One region of the Aeromonas sp. CU5 genome, then DNA from elsewhere that is predicted to be linked to it. Evidence: predicted binding sites of a transcription regulator. Region 1 holds the regulator's gene; the other holds the start of a gene.
The links. Region 1 encodes MetJ, which represses methionine synthesis genes. Its sites were predicted from a motif close to AGANNTCTAGANNTCT; they were not measured.
Positions count from the first base shown of each region.

Region 1 (11,625 bases):
ATCACCCCAAGTGCAAACCGGAGATCCTCAAGGCCGAAATAGTAGCCGAGAGCCGACTGTTCAAGGTGGAGTCCCTGCACCTCAAATTCTCCAACGGCGAAGAGCGGGTTTACGAGCGGATGCGCGGCGGCAACCGGGGCGCCGTCATGGTGGTGCCGCTGTTCGATGCCCACACCCTGCTACTGGTGCGCGAATATGCCGCGGGCACCCACTCCTACGAGCTGGGCTTTCCCAAGGGGCTGATCGACCCGGGCGAAGATGCCTTCGAGGCGGGCAACCGGGAGCTGATGGAGGAGGCAGGCTTTGGCACCAACCGCCTGACCCTGCTCAAGCAGGTGTCGCTGGCGCCCGGTTACTTCTCCAGCCGGATGGATATCCTGCTGGCGCGGGACCTCTTCCCCGAGCAGCGGATCGGCGACGAGCCGGAGCCTCTCGAGGTGATCCCCTGGCCCCTCAACCGGATCGACGAATTGCTGGCACGACCCGACTTCACCGAGTCGCGCAGCATCAGTGCCCTGCTCTTGGCCCAGAAGTGGCTGGCAGAGCAGGCAGAGTAGCCCGCAGACGGGCAGTTAACAGACAGAGGATAACGAGATGCAGGAGTTGTTGGCCTGGGTGCCGGGGGTCAAGGAGATTGCCCGCGAAGCCGGAAGGATCCTTCACGACATCTATCACGGCGGTCAGTTCGAGCGTCAGCTGAAGGAGGATGCGACCCCGGTCACCAGTGCCGATCTTGCTGCCGATGCCTACCTCAAACAGGCGCTGTCGGCGCTCCCCCCCCATGTGCCGGTGCTGACCGAAGAGGCGGCAGATGTGCCCTTCAGTCAGCGCGCCAACTGGCGGCAGTACTGGCTGGTGGATCCCCTTGATGGCACCGGCGAATTTATCGCGGGCAGCGGCGACTTCGCCACCCTGATCGCCCTGGTGCGGGACAACGTGCCGGTGCTCGGGGTTATCTACGCCCCCGAGTCAAACGTGCTCTACTGGGCGGTGCGCGGCTACGGCGCCTTCAAGGAGGTGAATGGCGAGGTGTTGCCCATCAGCGCCATGCACCATGAGCATGACCAGCCCGACTCGCTGGTGGTGGCCATCAGCCGCCGCCAGAAGCTGGAGAACCTCACCCGCCGCCTCAACCCGGCCATCAACTACGAGCTGATCCCGCTCGGCTCCAGCTCCCTCAAATCCTGTCTGGTGGCGGAAGGGGCTGCCGATTGCTACGTGCGGCTCGGCCCCACCGGCGAGTGGGACACCGCCGCCGCCCAATGCATCGTCGAGGCGGCCGGTGGCCGCATCCTCAGCCTGGCGTTGCAGCCACTTAGCTACAACGAGACCGAGTCGCTGGAGAACCCGGACTTTATCGTGATGGGGGATCCGGATCTCGCCTGGGGCAGCATTCTGGCCCACTAGGTAGAGGACGACGTCACCACACCAGACAATCAGGCGGCCCGATGGCCGCCTGATTTTTCAGGGGAGTAGCCCAGGGTGATGGTCGGTGTGATCCGCTGGCTAAGGCCGCCTTGAACAGCGTGATACGCTGGCAAAACAGCGAAATGACAGTGAAACATCACAATCAGGCGGTGAGAAATGGTGCGATTTTTCATGTAATCCTGAAAATACGCCATTGGCCAAAATAAAAAAATGAGTAGGAATGAAATTTTGGTTTTATATTTCACAAAATAGAACGATGTCAGTTTTGTTGCATTCCGGGATCCAGATTCCATTCCCAATCTCACTGGCTAAAGCCAGTAATGGCAGTGATATGTTTCAGCCCAGCTTTTTGAGAATTAAATCCCGATAAACCACAATAAACTCAGATTAAAACACTAACAAAAAGTGAATTAGTAATGAGTTTATCTGTAGAGGCTACCAAGGAGCTATCCGGTTCCTGCTCCACCACTGCCAGCATCACCCGCTGGCGCCGTCACGACACCCACTGGGTCATCAGTCTGTTTGGCACCGCGGTTGGCGCGGGCATCCTGTTCCTGCCCATCAATCTGGGTCTGGGCGGGATCTGGCCCCTCGCGATCGTCGCGGTACTGGCGGGCCCCATGACCTTCCTCGCCCACCGCGGGCTGGCGCGCTTCGTGCTCTCCTCTTCGCGCCCCCACGCCGACTTCACCGAAGTGGCGGAAGAGCATTTCGGCAAGATGGCCGGTCGCCTCATCTCGGCGCTCTACTTCCTCTCCATCTTCCCGATCCTGCTCATCTACGGGGTCGGGCTGACCAACACGGTGGAGAGCTTCATGGTCAACCAGCTCGGCATGGCAACCCCGGATCGGGTGATGCTCTCCGGTGTGCTGGTGTTCGCCATGATCGCCGTGATGCTGGCGGGGGAGAAAGCGATGCTGCGCGCCTTCGCCTTTATGGTCTATCCGCTGGCGGCCATTCTGGCGGCGCTCTCCTGCTACCTCATTCCCCAGTGGCAGTGGCCGGAAATGACCGCGTTTGAAGGTGTCAGCTTCCTCAACACCGTCTGGCTGGCGCTGCCGGTGACCGTGTTCGCCTTCAGCCACGCCGCCGCCATCTCCGGCTTTGCCAACGTGCAGCGCCGTGAATATGGCGAGCAGGCCGAAGCCAAGAGCGGCCAGATCCTGCGCAACACTACAGTGATGCTGGTAGGCTTCGTGCTGTTCTTCGTCTTCTCCTGCGTGCTGAGCCTCTCGCCAGCCCAGCTGGCCGAAGCCAAGGCCCAGAACGTCTCTGTGCTCTCCTATCTCGCCAACATCACCGACAACCCAGTGATCGTGACCCTGGGGCCGCTTATCGCCTTTATCGCCATTAGCTCCTCCTTCCTCGGCCACTTCCTCGGTGCCCGCGAAAGCCTGAAGAGTCTGATCGCCAAGCCCACCGGCCTGCCGCTGGCCAAGGCGGACAAGCTGGGCATCGCCCTGATGTTCTTCGCCATCTGGGGCGCCGCCGTGATCAACCCGGGCATTCTGGGGCTGATGGAGACCCTCTCCGGCCCGGTCATCGCCATGATCCTGTTCATCATGCCGGTGATAGCGATCTACAAGGTGGAGGCGCTGGCCCGCTTCCGTCACGGCTGGACTAACGGCTTTATCCTGCTGACCGGTTCGCTGGCAGTATCGGCGCTGATCTTCAGCCTGCTGAAATAACCACAGCCCCGTAAACGGGGCCGTAGAAACGACAAGAGGCGACCCGGGGGTCGCCTCTTGTGCATTGCAAATCGCTTACTCTTGATCGAAATCTTCGATCTCTTTGCCCAGCGCTTCCATGATGGCGCGCGCTTCGGCGGGGACACTGTCCGGATGATCCTTGCGCAAGTCTTCGTCGCAAGGGAGCGGCTGGCCGGTGAAAGCGTGCAGGAAGGCTTCACAGAGCAGCTCGCTGTTGGTCGCATGACGCAGGTTGTTCACCTGACGACGGGTGCGCTCATCGGTCAGCACTTTCAACACCTTGAGCGGGATCGAGACGGTAATCTTCTTGACCTGTTCGCTCTTCTTACCGTGTTCCGCATAAGGGCTGACGTAGTCGCCGTTCCACTCTGTTCCCATGACTCACCTGTTCTCATTTAGCCGTGAGCGCGGATTTTAACCCTTAAGGAAATTAATGGCAATCCAACAGCAAAGCCATTTAGACGTCTGGAAGTGTTGACGGCTTTTTTGTGCTGGCGTAAGGTGGTTCACCATAGGCCAGCAATGGCAGGATCGCCGTGGCGCAGGCAAAGCAGCCATCGCCCAGAGACAGTTCAAGGAGAGAGTGACATGACTCACAAGGCCACCCTGACGCTAGGCTGCATCGGAAATCGAGCCGGATCAATCGCCAAGTCACAACGCCAAGGAGAGCGACATGAGTCATAAGGCCACCCTGGCGGTTCGCACCGGGATTGAGACTGACACGCAACACGGTGCCGTGGTGCCCCCCATCTACCTCTCCAGCAACTACACCTTTGCCGACTTTGGCGAGCCCCGTCAATACGATTATGCCCGATCCGGCAATCCGACCCGCAGCAATCTGGCGGACGCGCTGGCGGCGCTGGAAGGGGGTGCCGGTGCCGTGGTCACCGGCACCGGCATGGGCGCCATCCATCTGGTCACTACCGCCCTGCTCAAGGCGGGAGACCTGCTGATCGCCCCCCACGACTGCTACGGCGGCACCTGGCGCCTGTTCGAGTATCTGGCGGCCAAGGGCCACTACCGGGTGCAGTTTGTCGATCAGGGGGATGAGGCCGCACTGGCCGCCGCACTGGCGCAAAAGCCTGCACTGGTATGGGTCGAGACCCCTTCCAACCCGTTGCTGCGGGTGGTGGATATCCGCGCCATCGCCAGTGCCGCCCACGAGGTGGGTGCCCAGGTGGTGGTGGACAACACCTTCCTCTCCCCCCTGCTGCAACAACCCCTGGCACTCGGTGCCGATGTGGTGGTGCACTCCACCACCAAATACATCAACGGCCACTCCGACGTAGTGGGCGGGGTCGCGATTGCCAAAGAGGCGGCACTGGCCGAGTCGCTGGTATGGTGGGCCAACTGTCTGGGGCTCACCTCCGGGGCGTTCGACTCCTACCTCACCCTGCGCGGTCTGCGCACCCTGGCCCCCAGATTGCGCAGCCATCAGGAGAACACCGATCGCATCCTCGCCTTCCTGCAACAGCAGCCGCTGGTGAAACGCATCTATCACCCCAGCCTGCCGAGCCATCCCGGCCACGATATTGCGCGCCGTCAACAGTCCGGCTTCGGCGCCATGTTAAGTTTTGAACTCGATTGCAGCGAGGCGGGCATTCGCGCCTTCCTCGCGGCCCTCACCCTCTTCTCGGTGGCCGAATCTCTCGGCGGGGTGGAGAGTCTGGTGGCCCATCCGGCCAGCATGACCCACAGGGCCATGACCCCGGCGGCACAGCAGGCAGCTGGCATCAGCGCCCAGCTGCTGCGCTTGTCGGTCGGTATTGAACACGGTGAAGACCTGGTGGCCGATCTGGCTCAGGCTTTTGAACAGGCGCAGCAGGCAGAACAGGTAGCGAAGTAATGGAACAGCAGCAACAAGGAGAGATCGCGGTGGCAGCAGAAGCAGGATTGAAGCGACGTCACGTCCACAAATTTGGTGGCAGCAGTCTGGCGGACCCGGTCTGCTATCGTCGGGTTGCCAGCATCATTGAACAACAGACCGGAGGTGACGAGCTGATCGTGGTCTCCGCCGCGGGCAAGACCACCAACCGGCTGATCCAGCTGGGGGAGCTGGCTGATACCGGTGACGAAGCCGCCGGTGAATCCATCTCGGCCCTGCAAGCCTATCAACAGAGTCTGATCGATGGCCTGCTGGAAGGGGAGTTGCAGTGCGACCTCAGCGCTCAGCTCGCCAGCGACGTGCAACAGATCGCCAAAACCCTGGAGGGGCAGTTTGATCGCTTCGCCCGCAACGGTCTGCTCGCCTTTGGCGAGGTGTGGTCGGCGCGCCTGCTGGCGGCCCTGCTCACCAGTCGCGGTGACAAAGCTGCCTGGCTCGATGCCCGCAGCTTCCTGCGCGCCGAGGATGGCGCCTTGGTCAAGGTGGATACCGCCCTCTCCAGCGAACTGCTCAAGGCGCGACTGGCGGAACATGCCGGTCGCATCGTGGTGACCGGCTTTATCGCTGCCGACATGGAGGGGCGCTCCCTGCTACTCGGCCGCAACGGCTCCGACTACAGCGCCAGCCTGCTGGCGCTGCTGGCGGACGGTGAATCGACCACCATCTGGAGCGACGTGGCTGGCGTCTACAGCGCCGACCCGCGCCGGGTCAAAGAGGCACGCCTGCTGGAACGCCTCAGCCTGGCCGAGGCCAACGAGCTGGCCCGCCTTGGATCCTCAGTACTGCACTCTCGCACCCTGCAGCCGGTCGCCGACAGCCGCCAGCGCCTCACCCTGCGTTGCAGCTACAACCCGGATGAGGGCTGTACCCATATTCTGCGCCGCGCGCCGCGCTCCGGTGGTGCCCGCATCGTCTCCTCGGTGGATCAGATCGCCCTGATTGAGCTCAAAGTGCTGCCGCAGGCCAACTTTGAGCAGACAGTCGCCACCATCGAGGCCCATCTTGCCCGCCACCGCCTCAACCCGCTCACCCTGCAGCGCCAGCCGGATCGGCGGGTACTGCGTCTGGCCTACACCCTTGAGGTCGCACAGGGTGCCTTCGAGATCCTGCGGGACTTCCAGCTGCAGGGCAGCTTCACTGGCCTGATCCAGAAAGAGGGATTCAGTCTGGTGGCGCTGGTAGGGGCCGGAGTCACCGACAACGCCGAGCAGTGCCATCGCTTCTATCAGCTGCTGGCGGATCAGCCGCTGGAGTTCGTCCAGGTGGCCAGAGATGGCCTGAGCCTGGTGGCCGTGCTGCGTCAGGTGGTACTGGAGCCGCTGCTGATCGCCCTGCACAGTGCCCTGTTCAGCCGCCCGACCCGGGTCGGTCTGGTGGTGTTCGGCAAAGGCAATATCGGCGGCCACTGGCTCACCCTCTATAGCCGCGAAAAAGCCCGGCTCGAACATGAACTCAATCTGGCGCTCACCCTCTACGGGGTATTCAGCTCGGAAGGTGGCCTGCTGGATGAAGAGGGGCTGGATCCCCGCAAGGTACAAAACAGTGTCGATGGCAAACCCCTGATCTGGCCGGAGTTGCTCTCCCAACTGGAGCAGCACAGCTTCGATACGCTGATCGCGCTGGACATGACTGCCAGCGAAACCGTGAGTCGCTACTACCCGGATTTTGCCCAACTCGGTATCCACATCATCGCAGCCAACAAGTTTGCCGGTGCCGCCGACAGCGAGTTCTACCAGCGCATCAAACAGACCTGCAGTGACCATCAGGTGCAGTGGCGCTATAACGCCACCGTGGGAGCCGGGCTGCCGATCCAGTCCAGCATCCAGATGCTGCGTCAAAGCGGCGACCGTATTCAGGGGGTCTCCGGCATCTTCTCCGGCACCCTCTCCTGGCTGTTCCAGCAGTATGACGGCACTCGTCCCTTCTCCGAGCTGGTGGACGAAGCGTGGCAGCACGGTTTGACCGAGCCGGATCCCCGCGAAGATCTCTCCGGCCAGGATGTGCGACGCAAGTTGTTGATCCTGGCGCGGGAGGCTGGCTTTGAGCTCGATTCTGCCGATATCACACTGGAAAATCTGGTGCCCGTCACCCTGCGCAAAGTCAGTGCGGATCAATTCATGGATCGGCTCAAGGAGCTGGACGGTCCGATTCAGACTGCCTTTGAGGGAGCCAAGCGCCTTGGCAAGGCGCTGCGTTACGTAGCCCGCTTCGAGCGTAACGGCAAGGCACGGGTTGGACTGGAGACGCTGGAACCGCACCACCCGTTTGCCAACCTGCTGCCGTGCGACAACATCTTTGCCATCGAGAGCGACAGCTACCGCAGCAACCCGCTGGTGATTCAAGGGCCGGGGGCGGGTCGGGAAGTGACCGCCGCGGCAATCCAGTACGATCTCTGGCAGATCTGCGCCAGCCTCTAAGGCAGATAATGCAAAGGGAGCAGCTCAGCTCCCGCGCACAATAAAAAAGCCCGAGTCGATGACTCGGGCTTTTTGCTGAATGCCGCTTCGATTATGAGAAGCAGGCCTGCAGCACGTAGAAGATAGCAATGGCCAGAATGGCACCGGCAGGCAGGGTGATGATCCAGGAGACAACGATATTGCGCAGCACCCCCAGATTCAACGCCGCAATCCCGCGCGCCAGACCGACACCCATCACAGCACCGACCAGGGTCTGGGTGGTGGAGATGGGCAGACCGGTACCAGAAGCAATCACCACAGTCGCGGCGGTCGCCAGCTGGGCGGCAAAGCCACGGCTCGGGGTCAGGTGGGTGATGCCGGTACCGACCGTCGCCATCACCTTCTCGCCCATGGTCGCCAGACCGATCACGATACCGATACCGCCAAGCGGCAGGATCCACCAGGCGATAGACGCCTGACTGGAAATTTCACCGCCGGAGGCCACGATAGAAGCCACTGCAGAGAGCGGGCCAATGGCGTTGGCCACATCGTTGGAGCCGTGGGCAAACGCCATGGCACAAGCGGTGATCACCATCAGGATACCGAATACCTTCTCCACGTTGGCGAAGTGCATCTTGCTGTCATCCTGCGGGTTGTACTTCTGACCGCGGATATAGAAGAAACCGGCAATCGCCAACGCAATAGAGATAGCCACAGAGAGCAGAATGCCCTCGCCATCACTCAAGTGCAGACCAACGTGGGTCAGCCCTTTCTTGATGGTCACCAGACAGATCACCAGCGCCGTCAGGAACATGTAAAACGGCACATAGCGCTTGGCGTTAGCCAGCGGATCATCGGTGTTGAAGATAAGCTTCTGCACGCTGATAAACATGAAGTAGGCGATCACACCGGAGATAGCCGGAGTGATGATCCAGGAGCCGACGATGCCGCCAAACTTGCTCCACTGCACCGCTTCCGGACCAATGCTCACCACCGCAAAACCGACGATGGCACCGATGATGGAGTGAGTGGTAGAGACCGGCCAGCCGAAGTAGGAGGCCAGGATCAACCAGGCGCCGGCAGCCAGCAGCGAGGCGATCATGCCGAGTACCAGCAGGTCCGGTGTATCGGCAAATGCATTGGTATCAATGATGCCATTACGGATGGTTGCGGTCACTTCACCGCCCGCCAGATAAGCACCGGCAAACTCGAAGATCATGGCAATGATGATGGCCTGACGGATAGTCAGGGATTTGGTGCCGACCGATGTGCCCATGGCATTGGCAACGTCGTTTGCACCAATGCCCCAGGCCATCAAAAAGCCGAACAAGGCCGCCACGAGCACCAGAGTGGTGCCGTAATTCGCGATAATGTCCATTAATAGTGTTTACCCAGTCAGTCGATTACGAACGAGCCAGCATCAGTTCCAGACGGGCGCCTACACGCTCGGCCTGATCTGCCAGGTCACCTACCCATTCGAGGATCTTGTAGAGGAACATCACATCAATCGGATTGTAATTGTGCTCAACCGCTTGCAGCTGTTGGCGCAGTCCGATCTGCATGGTGTCTGTATCGTCCTCGATCAGATCCAGTTGGTGGATCATCTCGGCAACCATTTCCACTTCCCGTCCCTTGAAGCCGGTCTCGAGCAGCTCGTCGAGCTCCCCGATCGCTTTCTCGGCCTGAGCGGTCGCATCAATACAACGTTTGAGATAGGCCATGAAATCAACCCGCATTTCAGCAGGGAACTCCATGCGACGACCAAGCATGCGGCCGGAGATATCCTTGGCACGGTTGGCAATCTTGTCTTGCTGGGTCAACAGCTCCAGCAGGTCGGTACGCGCGACCGGCAGGAACAGGCCGCGAGGCAGTTTCAGACGGATTTCACGCTTGAGGATATCCGCCTCTTTTTCCAACTGGGCAATCTGCTGCCGGATCTTCTCGGCATCATCCCAACGGTCTTCCGCAACGGCGTCAAAGAAAGGGACCAACTGCTGGGAGCACTGGTGAACCTTGACGATATGCTTCTGCAACGGCTTGATGGGGGACTTGGCAAAAAGCCCCAAAATAGTATTTACTGGCATGGTCAAACCTGTGTCGGTGAAAAAACACTCGATACGATTTTATGAGGCGCGCATGGTAACCGAACTGCGCACTCAATTAAACCGCGAATTAATCTAGTCGCCTCGCGGCATTATATCCTCGCGACCCGAATCCCGCCCCTCAAAGTTACCTGCCAGCCCGGAATGACTATGCAAATCGAGATCGAGATTAAGTTTTTTGTCGCCTGCGACATTCAAGCAGGGTTATCCAACCTGCTGAATTCTCTTGAAATTAAGGAATCCTCCCAACAACAGCTCGGCAACGTCTATTTCGATACGCCAACCCTCGCCTTGCGCCAGCTGGATATGGGGTTGCGGATCCGCCGCTGCGATAGCTTTGCCGAACAGACCATCAAGTGTCGCGGTCAGATAGTGGGTGGCCTGCACGCCAGACCCGAATACAACGCCCCCGTCAGCGGCGATCTGCCGACCCTCTCGGCCTTTCCCGATGAGATCTGGCCGACCCTGCCCGAGCGCGACAGCATCCAGCAACAGCTGGTCGCCCAGTTTCGCACCGACTTCCTGCGCAGCCACTGGCTGATCGCCTTCGAGGGGGCCGAGATAGAGCTGGCCTGGGATCAGGGAGAGATAGTCGGTAGCCAGGGCAGCACCACCATCAACGAGCTGGAACTGGAGCTCAAATCCGGCGACACCGCAGCACTGTTTGCGCTGGCGCAGCATCTTGCCAAGCTGGGCGGGCTGCGTCTCGGCGCCCAATCCAAGGCCCAGCGCGGCTATCGACTGGCAGGCCTTGGCAAACCGCTGGCCCTGCAGGTGCTGGTCGAGCATGAAGATATAGATGGCATAACGGGGGTAAGCGAAGGGCTGCGCCACTGGCAACATCACGAGCAGCTCTGGCTGGAGCATCCACAGAATGAAGGCGTTCAACAGCAGGCGTTCGATGCCTTGTGTCAAGGAGTTGATCTGGTCGCCCGCAGTGCGGCCAAACTGCCACAACCAGCGCCCTGGCTGCCAGCACTGACCAGCCTGCACGCACATCTGCAAACCAGGCCGAACGAGCATGACGAGTGGCCTGCCGAACTGGCCGATCTCTTCCTCTATCCGGCGTATGTCGAGTTGCAGCTGGCCATCGCCGCCTGGCTGCATAGCGCCGCCTAACCGGCACGAGCGACCTTAGTGAGACAACGCCAGAAACAAAACGGGTGAGCCTTGGCTCACCCGTTTTGCATTACAGCAGGTTGAGCTGCTGCATGGCACTGCGAATGCGCTCGCGGGTCGCGTCCGACAGCGGCATCACCGGCAGGCGGCACTCCTCGCTGCAAAAACCGAGCAGGGAAGCGGCATATTTGGCACCGGCTGGGCTCGGCTCGGCAAACATCGCCTGATGGAGCGGAATGAGCTGGTCTTGCAGTTCACGTGCTTCTTGCCACTTGCCAGCCAGCGTGAGGTTCTGCACCTCAGCCACCAGCTTGGGGGCCACGTTGGCGGTCACCGAGATACAACCCTGACCGCCACCGATGTTGTAGGCGACGGCAGTGGCATCTTCCCCGGAGAGCCAGGCGAAGGGCTTGTTGATCAGCTGGCGCTCGGTCCAGGGACGGGCCAGATCGCCGGTAGCATCCTTGACCCCGGCAATGCGCGGCAGTTCGGCCAAACGGGCCAGGGTCGCGGGTTGCACGTCGACGATGGCGCGCGGCGGAATGTTGTAGACGATGATCGGCTTGGCGGTGGCGTCGTGGACGGCCTTGAAGTGGTGGTAGAGCCCCTCCTGATTGGGGCGGTTGTAGTATCCAGCCACATGCAGGGTGGCATCGGCGCCGACCCGTTCGGCATGGAGGGTGTACTCGATGGCTTCGACCGGGTTGTTGGAACCGGCCCCGGCAATGACCGGAACGCGCCCTGCCACCTGTTTGACCACCAGTTCGACCACTTTACAGTGTTCGTCATGGGTCAGGGTCGGGCTCTCCCCCGTGGTACCCACCGGCACTATGCCGTGGGTACCCTGCTCGATATGCCACTCCACCAGACGCAACAGCGCCTCTTCATCCAGCTTGCCCTGTCGAAACGGGGTGATCAACGCAACAATAGAACCTTGAAACATGGAATTTCCTTCTCCTGAATGACCCGAATATGGCAATAAAAAA
Region 1 is NZ_CP023817.1:4,275,223-4,286,847, reverse strand. Features, by position in the region: gene nudE (ADP compounds hydrolase NudE) at 1-557, shown strand, start outside; gene cysQ (3'(2'),5'-bisphosphate nucleotidase CysQ) at 595-1,407, shown strand; gene CK911_RS19425 (hypothetical protein) at 1,437-1,721, opposite strand; gene CK911_RS19420 (aromatic amino acid transport family protein) at 1,845-3,116, shown strand; gene metJ (met regulon transcriptional regulator MetJ) at 3,192-3,515, opposite strand; gene metB (cystathionine gamma-synthase) at 3,811-4,983, shown strand; gene CK911_RS19405 (bifunctional aspartate kinase/homoserine dehydrogenase II) at 4,983-7,439, shown strand; gene CK911_RS19400 (inorganic phosphate transporter) at 7,531-8,796, opposite strand; gene CK911_RS19395 (TIGR00153 family protein) at 8,822-9,502, opposite strand; gene CK911_RS19390 (inorganic triphosphatase) at 9,671-10,639, shown strand; gene dapA (4-hydroxy-tetrahydrodipicolinate synthase) at 10,710-11,582, opposite strand.

Region 2 (11,625 bases), 290 kb from region 1:
TGCCGGAGGCCGTCGGCCCCATCAGAAAAATTGCGGTCGGCAAGTCACTCGCCATGTTCAAACTCCTCCAGCACGGTCGCCAGCGAAAGCGGGCGTACCATGCGAATATCTGTCAGTTGGTCAGCGTGAGCGGCCACAAGTTCCGTCAGCAGACGACTGGCAGTTGAAAAATCGTATATCTTCTCGCGGCTTATCCCCTGCTCCACCAGCCATTGGCATAATACTTCAGCCTGCTGACCGGCATCACTGTCAGATCCGCCCTCGATGAGTTGCAACAATTCGGGTAACAGGCGCACCAGATCGGTCTGGCGCAGCAGGGCTGGCACCCGAGTCAGGATCATGGTGTCGCGCCCACCGCTTTTCAACTCCAGCCCCATCCGTTTCAGCAAACGTTCCTGCTCGCTCACCAGCGCAATCAGATTCTTCGGCAATTTGAAGGAGACCGGCAGCAACAGTGGCTGGGCCGCCAGTCCCTGTCCCCAGGCATCCAGCAACCAGCTTCGCAGCAGCACCCGCTCGGCGCGCACCAGCGAGAGCAGCGCCAGCTGATTATCCCGCTCGACCAACAGATAGGCCTGATCAACCAACGTCAGCGCGCGGCATCCCCCCTGCTTTGACGGAGTCACTGTGGTGGTATCCGGCTCAGCCACCGTTGCCGTTGCGATGGGCAGGGTCGTTAACAGCGACCCCATGCCACGCATCGCATCGCGACCTGGCGGCTCGGGCGGTTGGTAGTTGCTGGCGCGCGCAGCTCCCCCTTCCCGCACCTGCGCAGGTGCCCGATAGCTGTGCTCGGCGCCGTACCATTCAGGCCGTGGCGCCTGACCGGGATATTCAATCTGCGGGCTGACCGGCAGTTCGACCAGGGTTTCGGCCAACGGCTCTTCCTGATGAGCAGTGCTGACCCCTTCGCGGCGCAACGCAGTAAACAGCGCCTGAAAGATAAAGTCGTGCACCAGCCGCGCCTGATGGAAGCGCACCTCGTGCTTGGCGGGATGAACGTTGACATCCACCTGACGGGGATCCAGCTCGATATAGAGCACATAGGCGGCGAAGCGATCAGGAGGCAGCAGCTCGTCATAGGCCTGACGAATGGCGTGGTTGATCAGCTTGTCGCGCATCATCCGGCCATTGACATAGGTGTATTGCAGATCGTTCTGCGGTCTTGCCCCCTCAGGGGTCGCCAGCCAGCCCCACAGCCGCACGTCGCTGTGTTCGCTCTCTACCGCCAGCGCGTGGTGCATGAAGGGGGTGCCGCAGACGGCGGTGAGGCGGCGCTCCTGCTCCGGCACCGTATTGGCGCCCTTGTACTGGCGCACCACCTTGCCGTTGTGGCGCAGGATCAGGGTGGCGTCGAAGCGGGAGAGCGCGATGCGCCGCACCAGCTCGTCAATATGGGCAAACTCGGTCTTTTCGCTGCGCATGAACTTGCGCCGCGCGGGGGTATTGAAGAAGAGATCCACCACCTCCACCGTAGTGCCCACCGGATGGGCCGCTGGCTTGATGGTGACGCTCATCTCGCGCCCTTGCGCCTCGGCTTGCCAGGCTTCGGACTGCTCTGCGGTACGTGAGGTAAAGGTGAGACGGGAGACCGAGCTGATGGAGGCGAGGGCCTCACCACGAAAACCGAGGCTGTTGATCCCTTCCAGATCGTCCAGCGTAGCAACCTTGGAGGTCGCGTGACGCGACAGCGCCAGCACCAGCTCCTCTTTGGCAACACCACAGCCGTTGTCCCGGATACGGATCAGCTTGGCGCCCCCCTTGTCGATGTCGATCTCGACCCGGTCGGCACCTGCGTCCAGGCTGTTTTCCACCAGCTCTTTCACCACCGAAGAGGGCCGTTCCACCACCTCTCCGGCTGCAATCTGGTTAGCCAGGATCGGGGGTAATATACGGATCGGCATCACTTACTCCTGAATTTCAATCTTGCAAATAGAGAGCCGCTCCACCACCTCTCCACCAACCGGAATCTGGTTGGCCAGGATCGGGGGTAATATACGGATCGGCATCACTTACTCCTGAATTTCAATCTTGCAAATAGAGAGCCGCTCCACCACCTCTCCACCAACCGGAATCTGGTTGGCCAGAATGGGTGGCAAAATACGGATCAGCATTACTTACTCCTGAATTTCCATCTTGCGGATGATGTCGCCAACACGGGGAGCCGCATCGCCAGCTCCCGCGCGTTAGTTTTGCGGAATGTAGAGCACCTGACCTACCTGAATATCCCGCGACTTGAGTTTGTTGATCTCCACCAGTCGCGCCTGACTCACCCCATGTTTCTCGGCCAGGCGGGAGAGGCTCTCGCCCCGCGCGACCACATGACGGATCATCTGCGGCTGATTATTGCTCTGGGCGCGAGTTGCCTGAGCCGGTTGCCCGGAACGGGGAATATAAAGCACCTGACCAATCTGGACATCACGGCTCTTGAGATTGTTAATCTCCACCAAGCGCGCCTGACTCACCCCGTTCTTTTCAGCCAACCGAGAGAGGCTTTCACCTCGGGTGACCACGTGCCGGGTCATGCCGGATTTGTCATTGGCGCCAACAGAGCTGACCGGGGCGCTCGGTGATGCGGTTGCAGCCGAATAGGGTTTGATCACCCCAGCACCAGAGCCACTGCTGACACTGCTGACCGGAGCTCCGCCGTCGCGCACGGTCGTCGCTGGCATCTTGTTGGTCACCACCGGCTGCGATTGCACCTGTTGTGGCCTGCTCACCGGTTGCTTGGTGACGACTGACCGGCTAACGGCGGCTGGCTGGCTGGCCTGCCCCTTGCCGGTCAACATGGCCCCCTTGGTCGGGTGGGCACGGTAGTAGTTGCGGATCCCCTCGAAAATGGCGCGGGCCAGCTGGTCCTGATAACTGGTGTTAGCCAGCAGCTTCTCTTCCGCATGGTTGGAGATAAATCCGGTCTCCACCAGCACAGAGGGAATATCAGGCGCCTTGAGCACCGCCAGACTGGCGTGTTCAGGCTCTTTTTTGTGCAACTTGGCGACCTTGCCCATGGAACGCAGGATCTGGCGACTCACGTCGTAACCCTCGGCACGGGACTTGTCCATAGAAAGATCAAGGAAGGTTTGCGCCAGATAGGGGTTGGGGTCGGATTCAGCCAACACCTTACCCACCCCGCCCAGCAGTTCGCCCTGCTTCTCTTGCTTTTCCAGCCAGCTGCCCATCTCGCGGTTGGCGCGGTTGGTCGACAAGACCCAGACCGAGGCACCACGCGGGGTCGAGTTGTGGAAGCTGTCCGCATGCACCGACACCAGCAGATCCGCCTTGGCTTTGCGGGCAATCTCGGAGCGCTTGTTGAGATCGACGAAGTAGTCGCCACGGCGGGTCAGCACCGCCCGCATGCCCGGCTCGCGATCGATCAGCGCAGCCAGCTTCTGGGAGACGGCCATGGTGACCCGTTTCTCGTAGGTGCGGCGCGGCCCGATGGAGCCGGGGTCCTCTCCGCCATGACCCGGGTCAATGGCAATCACCACACCGCGGTGCTTGCCACTCACCGGCACCGGTTGCGCAGCGGCAGCGGATCGCTTCTCTTCATAAGGCAGGTCAATCACCAGACGGTGCCCATAGGGCCCGGCTGGCGCCAGCGGAAACACCACCGGCTTGATGGTGGAGCTGAGATCCAGCACCAGACGCAAGCCCCCTTTCTCCAGCGGGGTGCTCTGGCGTATCTTGCGCACCAGCTCACTGTTGTTCTCGACCCGGGCCAGATTGGCGGCGTTGCTCGCCCCTTTCAGGTCGATTACCAGCCGATCCGGGCCGTTCAGGGTGAAATAGTTGAAATTGGGGGCACTGCTCATGTCGAGCACCACCCGGGTGTTATCCGGTGATGGCCAGATTCGTACGCTCTTGAGCTGATTCGCCCAAGAGGGTAACGCCATCAAAGAGAGAGCAAAAACAAGGATCAAGCGCACGTAGATGACAACCGTTCCAGAATGGCTTCGCCAATAGCAGTGCGGGCCTCTATCAGCACCTCACGCTGCTCGCCTACATAGGTGAGGGTAATTTCAAGGTCGGGAGCCGGTAGCCAACCCTCGCCCTTCTCGGACCACTCCACCAGACAAAGGGTGTTGGCGGCAAAATAGTCCCGAATGCCCATGAACTCCAGCTCTTCCGGATCAGCCAGGCGATAGAGATCGAAATGGTAGACCTGCCAGCCATCGAGCTCGTAGGGCTCGACCAGGGTGTAAGTCGGGCTTTTTACCTTACCCGGATGGCCAAGGCCCTGCACCCAACCCCGGGTCAGAGTGGTTTTACCTGCGCCCAGCGTGCCATGTAGAAATACTGTGGTCGCCTGCTGGCAAGCTTGTGCCAGACGGCCACCTAGAGCCACTGTTGCTGCCTCATCCGGCAGTGTCATCATCAACTGTTTTGCCATGTTCTTCTTGTTAACTTGTTATGGTGTCGGGATTAACCAGTTTGCGGATCAGCGGCAGCAGATCTGACGCCAGCATGCCCCGCTCGCCGTCGGTGGCGGCCAAGTCGGCAGCCTCGCCGTGGATCACGGCGCCCAGCCAGCTTGCCATGGTGGCAGACCAGCCCTGAGCCAAAAGGGCGGCGATTATACCAGATAACAGATCGCCCATGCCGCCACTTGCCATGCCCGGATTGCCTTCACAACAGAGGGCGACCCGCTCGCCGTCAAAAATAAGCGTCCCCGCCCCTTTTAACAGCACCACACCGCCATAGCGCCGCTGCAACGCCTGCACGGCGGCAAACCGGTCGATTTCAATGTCGGCAATGGAGCATCCCAGCAGCCGCGCCGCTTCGCCGGGATGGGGCGTGAGCACCCAATTATCCTGATGGCGGGGAGATTGCGCCAGCCAATTCAATCCATCGGCGTCCAAAACCAGTGGCAGCCGATCGGTGAGATAGCGGGCGATTTGCCCCCTTCCCCACTCATCCTGACCGAGGCCGGGGCCGATGACCCGCACCGACGCCCACCCCTCGTCATCTGCGGTGGTGAGGCTCATCAGCTCGGGTTGATAGAGGCTGACCGGCGGGTGCTCCGGATGCTGACACACCCGCACCAGCCCGGCCCCCGCCCGCAGGCAGGCGCGGGCCGCCAGCACTATGGCCCCCTGCATGCCACGATTGCCTCCCACCAGCAGCACCTTGCCATAACAGCCCTTATGGGAAGCGCGCTGGCGCGGGGTCAGCTGCGTGCTCAGGAGCGGATAATCGATACGCCAGGCGGCGGGCAACATAGCGCCATCCGGCGTGACGCCAAGGGGGTCACAGTCGAGCTGGCCGACGCAATCCACTCCGTCGCCGGTGAGCATCCCCTGCTTGATACCGATAAAGGTGAGGGTGCGAGCAGCCTGCACCACGGCCCCCATGGCGCGGCCGGTATCGCCGTTGAGGCCGGAGGGGAGATCCACCGCCAGCACGGGCGCAGCCAAGCCATTGATTGTTGCGACGATCTTTGTCAGTAGCGGTGAGAGGGGGGTGTTGACGCCGGTGCCAAGCAGGGCATCGACCACCAGATCCGGGGCTGGCAGCTGCATCTCGTCAAACTGCTCTGCCAGCCAGACCCGGCCACCGGCCGCCAGCCACTCATCGGCGGCCCGTCTGGCATCCCCCTTCAGCTGATCAGCAGCTCTGGCGGCAATCACCACCACCTCGATGCCAATCTGGCGGGCAAGGCGGGCCAGCACATAGCCATCACCGCCGTTATTACCGGGGCCGACGAAGATCCACCAGCAGCGGCTGTCGGGCCAATGCAGGGTGGCATAAGTACGCAGCGCGGCACCGGCTCGCTCCATCAGGGCATAGAGGGGTTGCCCCTCGCGCGCGGCCCAGTTGCGCTCCAGTACGCGGATCTGTTCAGTCTGCCACAGCCCCTGTGGTAAACTGCCCCCCTCTTTTATGCCCAACGCGCCCCTGATGATCTCTACCATGACGGCTCCCGCCTCTTATCAACCGACCCACGCCAGCAAACGCCGGCCAGGCCAAGCCGCATGAGCGCACCTGACTTCCACCAGCTGGCCCACGATATCAAGCTCTGGGCACGGGAGCTAGGATTTGACCAGGCAGGCATCACCGACACCGATCTGCGCAGCGAAGAGCCGAGATTGCAGGCGTGGCTAGATGCGGGCTACCACGGCAGCATGGATTACATGGCGCGCCACGGCATGATGCGGGCGCGCCCCCACGAGCTGCTGCCGGGCACGGTGCGGGTGTTGTCGGTGCGGATGAACTACCTGCCGTTCGAGGCGGGCTTCGCCGCTACCCTGCGCGACCCGACCCTCGGCTACATCAGCCGCTATGCCCTCGGTCGCGACTACCACAAGGTGCTGCGCAACCGGCTTAAACAGCTGGGTGATCGCATCGAAGCGCGCTGCACCGAGCTGTTTCAAGGCACTGCTGACACCCTGGGTGAATGGCGCCCCTTCGTTGACTCCGCCCCCATCCTGGAGCGACCGCTGGCAGCCAAGGCCGGACTTGGCTGGGTTGGCAAACACTCACTGCTGCTCAACGAATCGGCCGGCTCCTTCTTCTTTCTCGGTGAGCTGTTGCTCAACCTGCCGCTACCGCTCGACCAGCCGGTGGAGAAGGCGCAATGCGGCAAGTGCGTCGCCTGCATCAACATCTGCCCGACCGGCGCCATTGTCGCCCCCTATGTGGTGGATGGCCGTCGCTGCATCTCCTATCTCACCATCGAGAACGACGGCCCTATTCCGGAAGAGTTCAGGCCATTAATGGGCAACCGCATCTACGGCTGCGACGATTGCCAGCTTATCTGCCCCTGGAATCGCTACGCCGATGCCAGCCCGGAGCCCGACTTCAGCCCGCGCCAAAGCCTGCACCGCCCGCCCCTGCTGGCGCTGTGGCGCTGGAACGAGAGTGATTTTCTCAAACAGACCGAAGGGAGCCCGATCCGCCGCATCGGCTATCAACGCTGGCGCCGCAATCTGGCAGTTGCCCTCGGCAATGGCCCGGCGACTCCCGAGGTCATCGCCGCCCTGCAACAGGGGTTGACCACCGCCGAGCCCATGGTGGCCGAACATATCGAATGGGCGCTGGCAACCCTTGCCCGGCGTCAGGATGAAGAGAACAAGAAAACCCGTTTGCTGATCCGTTGCATCGAAAAAGGTCTGCCGGATCACGCATAAGTGATCTGCCCCTTGCCGGATTGCTGCACTTTTTTCATGCTCTGCCGACCCGCAGTGACCAGAACACCGTAATTAGTACCAGCTGGTCGGCACACAACAAGGACAACACAGATGCATATGTTGGGAGTGGATATTGGAGGCTCAGGGATCAAGGGCTGTCTGGTCGATACCAAAACCGGCGAATTGATTGGCGAGCGCCATCGCATTGCCACACCGCAACCGGCCACCCCGGCCGCCATCGCCCATACCCTCAAGGCGCTGGTCGAACACTTCGACTGGAAAGGACCGGTGGGCTGCGGCTTTCCCGCCACCATCCACAACGGGGTTGCCAAGAGTGCCGCCAACATCGACAAGAGCTGGATCGAAACCGATGCCGAGCATCTGTTTGCCGATGTCACCGGCAAGCCCTGCTATGTGCTGAACGATGCCGATGCGGCGGGTCTGGCCGAAATGCGCTTTGGCGCCGGCAAGGATCGCAAGGGGGTCATCATCCTCATCACGGTCGGCACCGGTATCGGCACCGCCATCTTCGTCAATGGCCATTTGCTGCCCAACACCGAGCTGGGCCATCTGATGCTGGAAGGAATGGTCGCCGAGCACTACTGCTCCGATGCGGCGCGCAAACGGGAAGACCTCTCCTGGAACCGCTGGGGCAAGCGTTTCAACAAGTATCTGGCGCGCCTCGAGTTTCTCTTCTCCCCCGACCTCTTCATTCTGGGGGGCGGCAGCGCAGCCAAGCTGGATAAGTTTGTCGATCGCATCGAGACCCGGGCGCCGCTTATTCCGGCGGCCAGCCTCAATCAGGCGGGCATTATCGGGGCCGCCCTCTACGCGGCCGAGCAGCAGGGCTGACCGACACTCACTGCAAATCAGCAGATATCACATGGAAAGGGCCTGGCACTGCTGCCGGGCCCTTTTGTTTGGCGGCCATCTTGTGTGTTGGACCGCCATCAGGCGTTACATATCATCCAATCGATGCACCCCATGTACCAATCGGGTCAGGCGGGTCTGCTCCAGCCCGGCCAGATTGTCGAGTAGCGTGGTGGTGGCCGGTGTCGGGCACTCCCGGGCCAGATGGCCCAGCTCACCCACCAACTGCTCTTCCCAGCGGCACACCTGAGTGACGATATCCTGAGTCTGGGCCGAGGCCGGTATCTCGAAGCGGGTGATGGCAGGCAGCATATCCTCGCTGAAACTCTGGTTCAGCCAGGTATCCCTGACCGCCTCTCCCAGCTGAGCGGCATATTGGTGCAGATGGGCGCTGGCCGCATCCTCGCGACCTTGCAGATAGACCAGCAACATCCGGCTGCGTTCGCTGTCCACCTGGCTGGCCATTCGCCCGTAACAGAGCCCAAGCTGGTGATGAACCTGCTCAAGATAGTGCAGCAACTCTTTGATCTGTTGGAATCTCATCGCCCTGCCCTCCATGTTTGTCGACACCGCTAGTATAAAAAACAACCACCAGCAACCCAATCCCTAACCGCGCCCCCCTTGCGCTGCATCAAGGTTGACGACGACAAAAGGGCAGGCAGGTGATCCGGTCACGAATAGGGAACGATTTGTGCTGCTATTTGTGCAAATATTTGTGCAACTATGGTGGAGCGTCAGGCTCGACACCTGACGTGAGTGAAATCGGGCTGACACACTAATAAAACCAGCGTTTACCCGCCATAACCCATCTTTAATTCGGATATATGCCGCGCAGGCGAAACAGGATCTGGATGCGCAACCTATCCACCCTGCTCGTTATCCACCAGACAGAAATCCTTATCACTTTTTTAGACGTCTAGACGTAAAAACATGCGTTGACACGGCCATCCAGACATCTTAGCATCATCCTCCATGATGGCAGAGTAACCCAGTGGAACCTCTGCCCAATTTACCCGCCTGTAGCGCCCTGTGCTGTAAGGCTGTGAGCACGGAATAATCCATGATTAAGTTGAACGGTCTCAACAAAGTCTACGGTACCGGCAGTGACGCCGTGCACGCCCTGCGTGACGTGAGTCTGCATGTACCCCAAGGCAAAATATTCGGGGTGATCGGTGCCTCTGGTGCCGGTAAAAGTACCCTCATTCGCTGTGTCAACCTCTTGGAGCGCCCGACAGAGGGACACGTCATCGTCGCGGGCCAGGATCTGGTCGCCCTGAGCGAGCGGGATTTGACCCAGGCCCGCCGCCAGATCGGGATGATTTTCCAGCACTTCAACCTGCTCGCCTCCCGCACCGTATTTGCCAACATCGCCTTTCCGCTGGAGTTGGCTGGCTGGAGTAAAGAACAGATAAAAAGCCGGGTCGAAGAGCTGCTAGCACTGGTCGGGCTGGAAGCCCGTGCCCATGCCTATCCGTCCGAGCTTTCTGGTGGCCAGAAGCAGCGTGTCGCTATCGCCCGGGCACTGGCACCGGCCCCCAAGGTGCTGCTCTGTGACGAGGCCACCTCGGCCCTCGACCCGCAGACCACCCGCTCGATCCTGACCCTGCTCAAGGAGATCAACGTCAAGCTGGGGCTCACCATACTGCTGATCACCCACGAAATGGATGTGGTGAAGGGGATCTGTGACGAAGTGGCCATCATCAGTGACGGCCGCCTGATCGAGCAGGGCGAAGTGGCCTGGTTCTTCAGCAATGCCAAGACCCAGCTGGCCCGTGATTTCATCCACTCCACCATCCATCTGGAGGTACCGCAGGAGTATCAGGATCGGATGAGTAGCGAGCGGGTGCCCGGCAGCTATCCGCTGGTGAAGCTCGGCTTTACCGGCAGCACGGTCGATACGCCGCTGATTTCCGAGGCGAGCCGCCGTTTCAACATCGACATCAGTATTTTAAGCGCGGATATCGAGTACGCCGGTGGCGTTAAATTCGGTTTTCTGCTGGCAGAGCTGTTCGGGGATGAAGCCCAGTGCTCGGCAACCCAGCAGTTCCTGACTGACAACCATATTCAGCTGGAGGTAATGGGTTATGTCCGAAGCCATGATTAATCTGCTCATTATCGAGCTGGGCAACACCTTGCTGATGGTCGCAGGCTCCGCCCTGTTTGGCTGCCTGCTTGGCCTGCCACTCGGCGTGGCGCTGCATGTGACCAAGGGGGGCCAGATCCTGGCCAACCCGCTGCTCAACCGCAGCCTCGGCATGGTGGTCAACGTGGGCCGCTCGGTGCCCTTTATCATCCTGCTGGTGGCGATCATCCCTCTCACCCGCTTGATTGTCGGCACCAGTATCGGCACTATCGCCGCTATCGTGCCGCTCACTATTGGCGCAGTGCCCTTTATCGCCCGACTGGTAGAAGGGGCCCTGATGGAGGTGCCGGACGGCCTGCTGGAAGCGGCCAAGGCGATGGGCGCCAAGCCGTTGCAAATCATCACCAAGGTGCTGCTGCCTGAAGCCCTGCCCGGCATCATCAACAGCGTCACCATCACCCTCGTTACGCTGGTGAACTACTCGGCCATGGCCGGGGCCATCGGTGGCGGCGGTCTGGGAGATGTGGGTATTCGTTATGGTTATCAGCGTTTTGACCCCACCGTCATGCTGGTGACCGTGGTTATCCTGGTAGTACTGGTTCAACTCATCCAGAGCGCAGGTGAGCGCCTGGTTCACAAATATGATCATCGTTAATCGTCGATTTCTGACAGGAGGTTTTATGAAATTTGGCATCAAATCCGTTGCGGCAGCGTTGCTGGCTGGCTTGGTTCTGACCGGTTGCGGTCAAAAAGAAGAGAGCAAGGTTCTGAAAGTGGGTGCCATTGCGGGCCCCGAGACCGAGCTGGTTGAAATGGCTGCCAAGGTAGCAAAAGAGAAATACGGTCTGACCGTCGAGATCGTCAACTTCTCCGACTACGTCACCCCGAACGTGGCACTGAACGATGGCAGCATCGACGTCAACGCCTTCCAGCACAAACCTTATCTGGATGCGCAAGTACGTGATCGCGACTTCAAGCTGATACCGGTCGGCAACACCTTCGTCTACCCGATTGCCGGTTACTCCAAGAAGCTCAAGTCACTGAGCGAGCTGAAGGACGGCGCCCAGATCGCAGTACCGAACGATCCGACCAATCTGGGTCGCTCGCTGATCCTGCTGGCCAAACAGGGCCTGATCACCCTGAAGGATGGCGCCGGTCTGGAAGCGACTGTGCTGGATATCGCCAGCAACCCGCGCAACTTCAAGATTGTCGAGTTGGAAGCAGCCCAGCTGCCCCGTTCACTGGAAGATGTGGATCTCTCCATCATCAACAACACTTTTGCCGGTCAGATTGGTCTGACCCCCACCGAAAACGGCCTGTTTGTTGAAGATAAAGAGTCCCCCTACGTCAACCTGATCGTGGCACGCGACAACAACAAGGATGACGAGAAGGTCAAGCAGTTCGTTCAGGCCTATCAGACCGACGAGGTCTACAAAAAGGGTGTCGAGTTGTTCAAAGGCGGCCTGGTGAAAGGTTGGTAATTGCTCACTTGGCAAAAAAGGCCACGCAATGCGTGGCCTTTTTTATTGACGCCGTTATCATATC
Region 2 is NZ_CP023817.1:4,561,297-4,572,921, reverse strand. Features, by position in the region: gene miaA (tRNA (adenosine(37)-N6)-dimethylallyltransferase MiaA) at 1-55, opposite strand, end outside; gene mutL (DNA mismatch repair endonuclease MutL) at 45-1,904, opposite strand; gene CK911_RS20755 (N-acetylmuramoyl-L-alanine amidase) at 2,187-3,926, opposite strand; gene tsaE (tRNA (adenosine(37)-N6)-threonylcarbamoyltransferase complex ATPase subunit type 1 TsaE) at 3,917-4,390, opposite strand; gene CK911_RS20745 (NAD(P)H-hydrate dehydratase) at 4,401-5,912, opposite strand; gene queG (tRNA epoxyqueuosine(34) reductase QueG) at 5,973-7,127, shown strand; gene ppgK (polyphosphate--glucose phosphotransferase) at 7,239-7,979, shown strand; gene CK911_RS20730 (hypothetical protein) at 8,085-8,540, opposite strand; gene metN (methionine ABC transporter ATP-binding protein MetN) at 9,058-10,101, shown strand; gene CK911_RS20720 (methionine ABC transporter permease) at 10,082-10,735, shown strand; gene metQ (methionine ABC transporter substrate-binding lipoprotein MetQ) at 10,761-11,561, shown strand.
Region 2: metN (methionine ABC transporter ATP-binding protein MetN) is a predicted target of MetJ. The motif match lies at 8,908-8,923, and genes of this name have one in related genera.